2 regions of the Thalassospira sp. GB04J01 genome follow, and region 1 is predicted to be linked to the other one. Evidence: predicted binding sites of a transcription regulator. Region 1 holds the regulator's gene; the other holds the start of a gene.
The links. Region 1 encodes PhoB, which activates phosphate uptake and scavenging genes when phosphate is short. Its sites were predicted from a motif close to TNTCATAAAACTGTCA; they were not measured.
Positions count from the first base shown of each region.

Region 1 (7,049 bases):
GTCTGTTTTCGGCCATTTACATGGGTGAATATGCTTCCTCGAAATTCCGTGCGGTGGCCAAACCAGCCCTTGAAATTCTCGCAGGCGTTCCGACGGTTGTCTATGGCTTCTTTGCTGCCCTGACCGTTGCCCCGTTCCTGCGCGACAATGGCGCGATCCTTGGTCTGGATGTCAGTTCGGAAAGTGCGCTTGCTGCCGGTCTTGTGATGGGCGTCATGATCATTCCGTTCGTCTCCTCGCTGTCTGATGACGTGATGTCGCAGGTGCCACAATCGCTTCGCGATGGGTCATATGGGCTTGGTGCGACAAAATCGGAAACCATCCGTCACGTGATTTTCCCCGCAGCCTTGCCCGGTATTGTTGGTGCGGTTCTTCTGGCGGTGTCGCGTGCGATTGGTGAAACCATGATTGTGGTGATGGCCGCAGGGCTTGCCGCGAACATGACGGTCAACCCGCTACAGGCGGTAACCACGGTAACGGTTCAGATCGTCACACTGTTGGTCGGCGATCAGGAGTTTGACAGTGCAAAAACCCTGTCGGCCTTTGCGTTGGGGCTGGTTCTTTTCCTTGTCACCTTGGGCTTGAACGTATTTGCCCTTAAGGTTGTTCAGAAGTATCGCGAGAAATATGACTGATATGGCATCTCTTATGGAAGATAGAGCCGCGGCCAAGGTAATCTCGGACAATCTGCACAAGCCGGTTGACTGGGACAGCCCGAAAATTGCCCGTAACATCAAAAAACGTTACGCCGCAGAACGCCGCTTTAAAATTTATGGCCTGAGCGCAATCGCGCTTGCGCTTCTGGCATTGTTTGTTCTGGCCGGGTCGATTGGGTCCAAAGGCTACACCGCCTTTTTCCAGACCTATGTCCAGCTTGAAGTGACCTTTGACGCCGCCGAGATTGATCCTGACGGCACCGGTGATCCTGCGGTGATCGGCAAGGCCAACTTTGACGGCCTGATCAAACAGGCCCTGCGTGACCGGTTCCCCGACGTCACATCGCGTCAGGCAAAACGTGATCTATACGCAATTGTTTCGGGCGGGGCATCTTATGACCTGCGCGAACGTGTGATGGAAAACCCCGGTCTGATCGGTCAAACCCGTAAGGTCTGGCTGATTTCCGGCGATGATTTTGACATGCTCAACAAAGGCTACATCAGTGCCGATGTTGACGAAGGCAGCCGTCGTCTCAATGACGAGGAAATCGCCTGGTACGACAGCTTGAAATCGGACGGTGCGGTGGAAAAACAGTTCCACAGCCGTTTCTTTACCAATGGCGATTCCCGTGAACCGGAACTGGCAGGCATCTGGGGGGCGGCTGTTGGCTCGCTCTATACCCTGATGGTGACCTTGGCCCTTTCCTTCCCGATCGGGGTGTTTGCGGCGGTTTATTTGGAAGAATTCGCACCGAAAAATCGCTTCACCACGATTGTCGAGGTCAATATCAACAACCTCGCTGCCGTGCCGTCGATTGTGTTTGGTTTGCTCGGTCTTGAGGTTTACCTCAATGTCATGCATCTGCCGCGTTCCGCCCCGGTTGTCGGTGGCTTGACGCTGGCGCTGATGACATTGCCGACGATTATTATTGCCTCGCGTGCCGCGATCAAGGCGGTGCCGCCGTCTATCCGTCAGGCCGCCCTTGGCCTTGGTGCTTCCCCGGTTCAGACTGTCACCCATCATGTGTTGCCATTGGCAATGCCGGGCATCCTGACCGGGACGATCATTGGCATGGCGCAGGCTCTTGGTGAAACCGCACCGCTTTTGATGATCGGCATGGTTGCTTTTATTGTCGATATCCCGGGCGGGGCGCTGGACCCGGCCACGGTTCTGCCGGTGCAAATCTATCTCTGGGCCGATAGCCCGGAACGTGCCTTTGTCGAGAAAACCTCGGCGGCGATTATGGTGTTGCTGGCTTTCCTGGTTCTGATGAACGGATTTGCCGTGTATCTGCGCAAGAAATTTGAACGGAAGTGGTAAAATGGCTGTTGTATCTCAAAGCGCAATGACGGCACAGCCGTCCGTCGCAAGCCCAAAAATGACGGCACGTGACCTTAATCTTTCCTATGGCGACAATCAGGCGCTGTTTGATGTCAATCTTGATATCGTCGAACGTCAGGTCACCGCTCTGATCGGCCCGTCGGGCTGTGGTAAATCAACGTTCCTGCGCTGCATGAACCGCATGAACGATACGATTGACGGTGTTACCATCAAAGGCGAAGTCACCCTTGATGGCCGCGACATCTATGACAAACGCATCGACGTTGTTCAGCTGCGCGCGCGCATCGGGATGGTGTTTCAGAAACCAAACCCGTTCCCGAAAACCATCTATGACAATGTGGCCTATGGCCCGCGGATCCATGGGTTGGTCAATTCGCGCGATGAGCTTGATCAAATCGTCATGACCTCGCTCGAACGTGCGGGCTTGCTTAAGGAAGTCAAAGATCGTCTTCAGTCGCCGGCAACCGGACTTTCCGGTGGTCAGCAACAGCGCCTGTGCATTGCACGCGCGGTTGCCGTCAGCCCGGAAGTCATCCTGATGGATGAGCCGTGCTCGGCACTTGATCCGATTGCGACTGCCAAGGTCGAAGAATTGATTGATGAATTGCGTTCGAACTACACGATCGTGATTGTGACCCACTCCATGCAGCAGGCTGCACGTGTGTCGCAACGCACGGCTTTCTTCCATCTTGGAAAGTTGGTTGAAGTTGGGGAAACCGATCAGATTTTCACCAACCCAAAAGACGAACGCACCAAGGGTTACATCACCGGCCGCTTCGGTTAAGCGCCCGCAGGAGAGCGATTTAAATGGCTGACGACAAAACACATATCGTGAGTTCGTTCGACGAGGAACTGACCCGTCTGAACAACATCATCTCGCAGATGGGCGGGCTTGCGGAAAGCCAGCTGATCTCTGCAATCCGCTCCATTGTCAAACGCGATTCGGAACTGGCTGAAAAGGTCATTATTTCCGATCATCGTATTGATATGCTTGAACAGGAAGTTCAGGATTTTGCTGTCCGTCTGCTGGCCCTGCGTCAGCCGATGGCAGACGATCTGCGTCAGGTGGTGACAACCCTGAAGCTGTCAAACGATCTGGAACGAATTGGCGATCTTGCGAAAAACATCGCCAAGCGCGCCCAGGTCCTTAATCAGATCCCGCCGATCCGCCCGGTTCAGGTCATCCCGAACATGGCGCGTCTGGCACAGGAAATCATCAAGGACGTTCTTGACGCCTATATCGAAGGCGATGCGGAAAAGGCACAGCGTGTCTGGGCCCGCGATCAGGAAGTCGATGACATGTACAATTCGCTGTTCCGCGAATTGCTGACCTACATGATGGAAGACCCGCGTAACATTACCGCATCGACGCACATGCTGTTCATTGCCAAAAACATTGAACGGATTGGCGACCATGCGACCAATATCGCCGAGACGATTTACTATCGGATCAAAGGCGAAGACCTGCCGACAGATGGTCGGCCAAAAAACGATGCAGCAAACTTTGCTGTTGTCGAACCGAATGAGTGACACTGGAGCATAGGAAGATGGACCCAACGGTTCTAATCGTCGAGGACGAAGCCGCAATCGTGACCATGTTGCGCTACAACCTCGAACGCGAGGGGATGCAGGTTGTCGAAGCCGGGGACGGTGACGAAGCGTTGAAAATCATGGCCGAAACCCATGTTGATCTGGTTCTTTTGGACTGGATGTTGCCGGTCATGTCGGGGATTGAGGTCTGCCGTCAGATCCGCCGTAAACCTGAAAGCCGCGATGTGCCGGTGATCATGGTGACCGCGCGCGGTGAAGAAGGCGATCGCATTCGCGGCCTTGATACCGGGGCCGATGATTATGTCACCAAGCCGTTTGCCATTGGCGAATTGCTGGCCCGTATTCGTGCGCTGTTGCGCCGGTCCGGTCCGGCGCAACCACAAGGGCAGTTGATCTATTCCGATATCGAAATGGATCTCGCCGCCCACCGTGTCAGCCGCAATGGCAAGGCCATCCATCTGGGTCCGACGGAATTCCGTCTGCTGCGCTATTTCCTTGAGCATCCGGGCCGGGTTTTCTCACGCGAACAACTGCTTAACGCGGTCTGGGGCCCGAACATTTATGTCGAAACCCGCACAGTTGATGTCCATATCCGCCGTCTGCGTAAGGCGCTTAATGACGTCAAAGGGACCCGCGACATCATCCGCACCGTGCGTGCGGCGGGCTATGCACTGGACTCAGAAACCGCTGCGTAGTTCACCCAAACCTGTTTTGGCGACCTGAAGATAGAAACCCCCATCGCGTTTTGCGTGGGGGTTTTGGTTTATTTGCCGTCTTTTTTGGCTTTTGGTGTTTTGGGGCCAGAGCCAGACGCAGGCTTAGCCGAGCCTGCCGCTTCGGCCTTGCGGCGCTGCGTACGCGGGGCCAGCTCATTCATCAGCAACATGTCAGCACGTCGGAACTTGGCGATTTCGGCATCAATTTCTTCTTGCGGCACATCGCAGGCCGCCAACACATGATCTGAAAGCCGCAACCCGGTTTCAAGCACCTCGGGAATGGCCGCATCCGCCCCACTGCGCGACAGCGGCCCGATATGGGTAATGTCCTGTGCGCGGGCAAAGATTTTCAAATGCGGATAGTAATGACGGAGCAGGGCAACGGCTTTTTCGGTCGCATGCGGGTTTCCCAATGCAACGACCGCAATTTTTGCTTCGTCTGTGTGCGCAGCCCGGAATGTTTCCGGTCGTGACCCATCGGCAAAATACACCGGTAATCCTTCGGCCCGCCCGCGTGAAACCTGTAGTGCATCGCTATCAAGAACCACATAGGGAATGTTGCGGGTTTTTAACAATCTCGCCAAAACCCGACCAACACGTCCGCACCCGATGACCAGAACATGCTGCTGGAGCCCCTCGGTTTCGGCTTCAATCGGGCCAAGCTGGTCGTCTTCTTTGGGATGGAGCTTTTCTTCAATGCGTTGCCCGATGGTCATCAATGTCGGGGTCAACGCCATCGAAAGGGCAACCACCGGGATCATCACCGCGACAAGATCTGGCGCAATCGCGCCATTTTGTGCGGCCAGTGCCAGCATGACAAAGGCAAACTCGCCGCCGGCGGCCAAACTCATGCCAACACGCAACGCCGACCCTTTTTCAAAGCGGGCCATCAATGCCAGAACAAACAGAAGGCCCGTTTTCGTGCCAATCAGCGCAATCAGCCAAATGACAATGGTGCCAAACTGGGTAAACACAATATCGGCATTGACCGACATGCCCACCGACATGAAAAACAGCGACAGGAAAACACCGCGAAACGGGGTGATGTCGGCCTCAATCTGATGGCGAAATTCGGTCTCAGCCAGCATCACACCGGCGATAAAGGCGCCAAGTGCCATCGAAAGTCCGGCAACTTCGGTCAGCGTGCTGGCGGCCAGAACAACAAACAATGTGCCAATGGCAAACAGTTCCGGGTTCTTAAGAAGCGCGATATAGCGAAACAGGCGCGGCAACAAATAGCGCCCGACCAGCAATAAAACACAAACCGCCCCAATCCCGGTCAGAATGCTGACCCATGGGCTGGTTTCGGTTCCAGCATCCCCTGCGGCCTGCACCATGATCAGGAACGGACCAACCGCCACATCCTGTATCAGCAAAATGGCAAGGGCGGCCCTCCCAAACTTTGTATGGAGCTGCCTATCGTCGGAAAGCTGTTTTAAAATGATCGCGGTCGATGATAAGGCCAACGCGCCGGCAATCACCACGGCACTGGGCACGCTAAAGCCAAGGACGGCCAACCCGGCAAACAGCACCGCCATCGAGACGCCAATTTGGAACAGGCCAAGCACGGCAAACCGCCCGCCAATCACGCGCAGACGTTCGCGCGACAGCTCAAGCCCGATCATGAACAACAAAAACACAACGCCAAGTTCGGCAACCGTCGCAATGTCCTGACGCTCATTGATCAGTCCGAACCCGAACGGGCCGATGCAAAAACCGCCAATCAGAAATCCGATGATGGAATTTGCCCGCAACCTATGGGCAAGCGGCACGGCGATCACCGCCGCCGTCAGGATCAGGAATAACTCGAACAGAACGCCGTGATGCATGGTTTGATTGGCCCAACACGCGGTTAAATATTTGAAATTACCAAGAATACTAGAATAACGAAAATAACCCCGCCCGTCTCATGGAAATCTGATCGACAGGCGGCAGCCCCCGCACAACAGCAGAATGCGTGACATTGATGGCTTTGATGCATGGGGACGTGATTGTTGTGACAATTGTCATGTCCTGATGACTTGCCATTCATCTTGCGGAATGCCATGTTCCGCGGGCCCAGATGGGCCTGAATTGGATGGGCCTGAATTACCGGTTGGGCCTGAATTAACGATATAATCAATACGAGCAAACACATCTTGGAACAGTTGATCCCTTATATTCAGATTATCGCCGGTCTTGTCCTTTTGACCGCGGGTGGCGAATTCATCGTTCGGGGGGCTGTTGGCCTTGCCCTTTTGATGGGGGTGTCCAAGGTTATTGTCGGCTTGACCATCGTGGCGGCGGGCACGTCCGCGCCGGAATTTGTTGTATCGCTGAACGCATCGCTCAAAGGTACTGCCGATATCGCGATGGGGAATGTGGTTGGATCAAATATCGCCAATATATTGCTGATCCTGGGGGCCGTGGCCTTGCTTAAACCTATTGCAGCAGGCCGTGTAACGGTTGTGCGCGATGGTGGGGCGATGTTGCTGGGCACGCTCTTGTTTATCGGGCTGTGCATGTTTGGCGTGATTGAACGCTGGGCCGGGGCGGTGATGCTGTGTGTGTTGGTCGCGATCTGGTACTTCACCTATAAGCACGACAAAAACATGCCTAGCCACGCCAGTAACCTGCACGAAGAAGAGGTCGATGAAGTCGGCGAGGTGCCCTCAGGCTGGTTCAAGCCGATCATTGCAACCGTGATCGGGATTGTCGCCTTGATGTTTGGCGCGGAATGGCTGGTCGATGGTGGTGTGACGGTCGCCCGTGAGTTTGGTGTCTCCGAGGCGGTAATTGGCCTAA
Region 1 is NZ_CCDX020000008.1:266,916-273,964, reverse strand. Features, by position in the region: gene pstC (phosphate ABC transporter permease subunit PstC) at 1-635, shown strand, start outside; gene pstA (phosphate ABC transporter permease PstA) at 628-1,977, shown strand; gene pstB (phosphate ABC transporter ATP-binding protein PstB) at 1,979-2,782, shown strand; gene phoU (phosphate signaling complex protein PhoU) at 2,806-3,528, shown strand; gene phoB (phosphate regulon transcriptional regulator PhoB) at 3,546-4,244, shown strand; gene AMM48_RS06410 (cation:proton antiporter) at 4,313-6,094, opposite strand; gene AMM48_RS06405 (calcium/sodium antiporter) at 6,404-7,049, shown strand, end outside.

Region 2 (4,518 bases), on a different contig from region 1:
CAGGGCCAGCTTTTTACCGACCAGACGGTTAAACAGGGTCGACTTCCCGACATTGGGGCGACCGATAATGGCAACTTTTAGCGACATCTGACTTTCAGACTCTCGTTATAAACGGCGATATGCGCCGGAGGCAAAAGCCCACGGCGCACCGCAAATCTTGCAAGGAAACCTTGCGGAAACTTTTTCTTACCTGATCAGCGATATGCGATTAGATCGGCATCCGCAGTCAGGAAGTAAAGGCTGTCACCAGCAACAGATGGCGGCAAGGTAATCGGGCCGGACACTTCGTCCTTGCCGATGATTTCACCGCTATAAGGGGAAACAGTCATTACTTCGCCCTGCTCGTTACCAACGATCAACCTGTCACCGACCAGGACCGGACCGGTCCACACAATCGGTTCATCCTGATCTTCGGGATCGACAAAACGTGGCAGAACGGTCACCCATTTAACCTGTCCGGTCTTCCGACGCAAGGCAATCAGATCATTTGTGTTGGTAAGGACGTATATATAATCGCCCGCAACCCATGGCGACTGAATGCCACCGGCCTCAAGTTCCCAGACGCGATACCCGGTCCGAAGGTCAATTCCGACCGTCAAACCCGAGTTACTGGTCGCAAACACAAGATCATTATCAATCACCGGCAAACCGCGAATATCGGCAATCGCTGACACAGCATCTGTACGCCCGGCAGACGCCAACGCATCCGACCAGATCACCTGACCATTTTCAACCCGAAGCGCATAAAGTTCACCCGTTGAATAGGCCGAAATCACAACCCCCTGATCCACAGCCGGGCTTGCCCCACCGATAAAGGAAGCCCCTTCGGATGCGCCGCGATGGCTCCAGAGCAACTCACCACTCATCGCATTAAGCGCAATGGTCTGGTTATCGATCGTAATGGCAAACACACGCCCGCCACGTACGGTCGGTGCGGACCGCATCGGCGCACTTACCTGCTGACGCCAAAGGACCGTCGCACTGGGTGCATCAATCGCAATGACTTCGGCAAAGCCAGTGGTTGCGTAAATAATGCCTTTCTCATAGGCAAGACCACCGCCAAGCAGGGTGCTGTCTTCTTCATCCTCAGGTGCCAGCTCAATCGACCAGATTTCCTTACCCGATGTGGCGGCAAAGGCACGAACCTCTGCGCTGGCATCAATGGTAAAGATCACACCACGGGCAATAATCGCCTGATTGAGCAACAGGTTGTCATCCATTGAACCTTCGCCAATGCTGACCGACCAGTCTTGCTCAAGAACATCGTTCTCAAGCCCGACATGATGAAGCGCATGACTTGGAAAACCACCGTTCTGCGGCCAATCCACCATTGGTTCGGGTTCAGGCAGGACCACGCGCTGATCGCTCAGATCGATATCAGGCTGTACCGTGCTTTGCAGAGCAAGAACAGAGATACGCTCACCGGGTAAGGGCGGTGCTTCGTCTTCACCAAGCCAGCTGGAACAGCCAGCAAGAAAGACCGAAAGACCCATTACACAAACAAGTGACTTAAAAGCGCGTGACGTCAAAACCGTATCCTCTGGTTCAAGCTCGCATCGCATTGGTCTGGACGTTATCCCGACCAAATCTGTTCTAGATGTGGTCAGGCACCAATCGCCTTGAGAATCTCGCTTGCCCGTGACCGCATGCCCGACGGTGCTTCGTTATCGTCGGCAATTTCGGTCAGAAGCGGCTTGGCGGCATCAATTTCGCCCGCAGCAACATGCAGCATCGCAATCATCTCGCGTGCGGAGTAATACCATGCGTTTTCCGGAACCGCGATTGGCTCAAGACGCGCAATCAAATCCATGGCGTTGCTTTGGGTCGCGTTGTTCATGGCGATTTCGACAACCGCAAGATCGCGGTAAACCTGATCAATGTCACCATTGCCAGCAACGGCTTCAAGTTCGGCAACGGCCGACTCTTTTACGCCAGCACGCAGGTAAACTGCTGCTTTTTGGAAATGTCCAAGTGCGACAAAGTCCGCATTACCATCAGCAATGATGGAATCAAGTGCGGCGAGTGCGGCATCCTGATTGTTCTCGCCTGACTGGGTCAGGTCAATTGCGTTGGCAAGACGCGTACCATTTTCAATGCTGGTGCTGTGTTCGTACGTTTTCCAGCCTTCGCGACCAGCAACACCCAGCACGATGACTGCGGCGACGCCAATCACGTATTTACCGTATTTGCGCCACAGCGCTTCGCTGCGTTCACGCTTCAGGTCTTCTTCGACTTCCTGGAAAATATCAACCACGAAAACGGCTCCAATCCGGTCACAAGAAAGCGGGCAACTTGCCCGCTTATCAGAATTAATTCCGGCAAGGATTTAACGCGCCTGCATACAAGGGGTCAAGTCTACTCAACGTCATTCACACCTTTATGCCGATTATTTTGCCTTCTGGGCGCTTTCAAGCCAGATTAGGCAACCAGACAACGCCTGTGTCGTTGCAGAACAAAGGGCGGTAAGAATTGCCTGACACCCCGCAAAAACACGTTTTGACTGGCAGTTTAGGTCGTACTGGACGGCCATTTACCAAGAATTGCACACACCGCTTGCTCGCCCCGGCCCCTAATATCAATCTTAGAAACGCCCAAACGCCTAAAAATCCTGTTCGCAGCGACCATATGACCGATAGTTGCCCCAACCCGACACATTTCGGCACGCTACTTGCTTTGATAGGTTTCAAGGGAACAGAGTTTTAAATGTCATCGGTCAAAATTGCCCGGTGGCGGGACGGAGACCACCATGAAACGTCGTCAAATTGTTCATAGCCGGGCTGATGCCAAGCGCGTCATTCGTCAACGCATCCTTGCCGGGCTGTTTGCCGCACTACTGGGTACGGGCGTATCAGGATGCAGCACAACCATGTCTGATATCGCTGGAACCAGCCTGTTTACCGGTGCTGAGTGGTATCTGGCTTTTGATGTCGTCAGCATCATCAACACCGACAAAACCCTGGTCGATCATGTGGTCTCGCTTTCAACCGGGCAGGATTGCTCCACCATTCGTAAAATTGATGGCAAATCCTACTGCAAAAAAGACCCGATTCCCGAACCGCCGCTTTACTGTTACCGGTCGCTTGCCGCTGTGAGCTGCTATCGCACACCAGACCCATACAATACAGGTGCGCAAACGCTTGATTGGCCACCGACCCGCTCGCGCAGCCTGTAACAGTCTGTTCGAGAGCACTTTTTTCCTCATGCCCAATCCTGTCGTTGATTTCAGAACCGTGCCTTATTTGGTCATTGAAACTTGAGGCGAGGATAAATCCACGCTACCGTGTCATATGACAGTCACATCTGGATGCTGTCGGTCTGAATGCAACCTCGCCGGAGCATGACATGGGAACATTGTTCGATTTGGCCAAATACCGCAAAGCCAAAAGCTTTGTCCATTTTGACCGGGCTGAACTTATGAGACTCATGAACACCTATTCACGTCAGGTTGCAGGCGGCGCATGGCGCGATTATGCCATTGACCACCTTGATGGCATGGCGATGTTTTCCATTTTCCGATCAACCCATGAAACACCGCTTTTTCAAGTCATCAAACTTGGAGCCGAGCATAAAAATGCAGGCCAGTATCTCGCCCTTCACAGCGGTGAGCGGATCAAGCAAAGCTCGGACATTCTCAAAGTTCTAGATGCCATCGAAGGCCGCGCGCGCAAAGTGGTCCCACTCTTCAAATCCAACTCCTGATCGGTCATTTTTTTGATATCTCTGCGTAGTCACCGCCCCCATGGTTGGGCAATTGCCCTTGTCGCAAGCTTTCTGCTTACCCCACAATTTGCCCCTAACAATGCACACGCCAATACGGCGGGTGGCGATTATCAATCAGGATATCGTGCCTATCAGGCGGGTAATTATGAAATGGCACGCGCGCAATGGCGACTGGCGGCGCAGAATGACGACCCACGTGCGCAATATGCGCTGGGTCTGCTGTATTATCGCGGCAACACTGGCCCCGCCAATTACGAAGAAGCCGCCAAATGGTTCATGTATGCCGCACAGGCCAACCATGCTGGTGCGATTTACTATATCGGGGTACTTTATTTTAATGGTTGGGGGCTGAACTACGATCAGTTCAGGGCAACGGAATACTTTAAACGTGCCCTGCGCGCCGCACCAAACAACAGCAATGCGGCCTATCTGATCGGGGCGCAATATTATCATGGCCGTGGAGCCCAGCAAAACTACGTCGAAGCCGCCCACTATTTTGAAATCGCTGCCAAGGGAAACATGCATGCGGCCCAGTTCATGTTAGGGGCCATGTATGAACGCGGCTGGGGTATCGCGCAAAACTATGCCGAATCCTATTATTGGCTCACGCGGGCTGCGCGCGGCAACATCACCTTTCCCCCCGGCGCAGAAGAAAAAGAAAAGATGGATGCAAAAGCCGCCGTCACATCCCTTGAGCAACGGCTGCGCCCCGAAGAAATCAAACGCGTCCATGACCGCCTGAAAAACGAAGCCGCGCAATAGATATACAGCTATGGCCAAAACACAACAAAGGCACCT
Region 2 is NZ_CCDX020000018.1:53,891-58,408, reverse strand. Features, by position in the region: gene der (ribosome biogenesis GTPase Der) at 1-87, opposite strand, end outside; gene AMM48_RS18935 (PQQ-binding-like beta-propeller repeat protein) at 195-1,529, opposite strand; gene AMM48_RS18930 (tetratricopeptide repeat protein) at 1,604-2,254, opposite strand; gene AMM48_RS18925 (hypothetical protein) at 2,747-3,172, shown strand; gene AMM48_RS18920 (DUF2794 domain-containing protein) at 3,343-3,699, shown strand; gene AMM48_RS18915 (tetratricopeptide repeat protein) at 3,712-4,482, shown strand.
Region 2: a site for PhoB is predicted at 3,282-3,297, ahead of AMM48_RS18920 (DUF2794 domain-containing protein). Genes of this name have one in related genera too.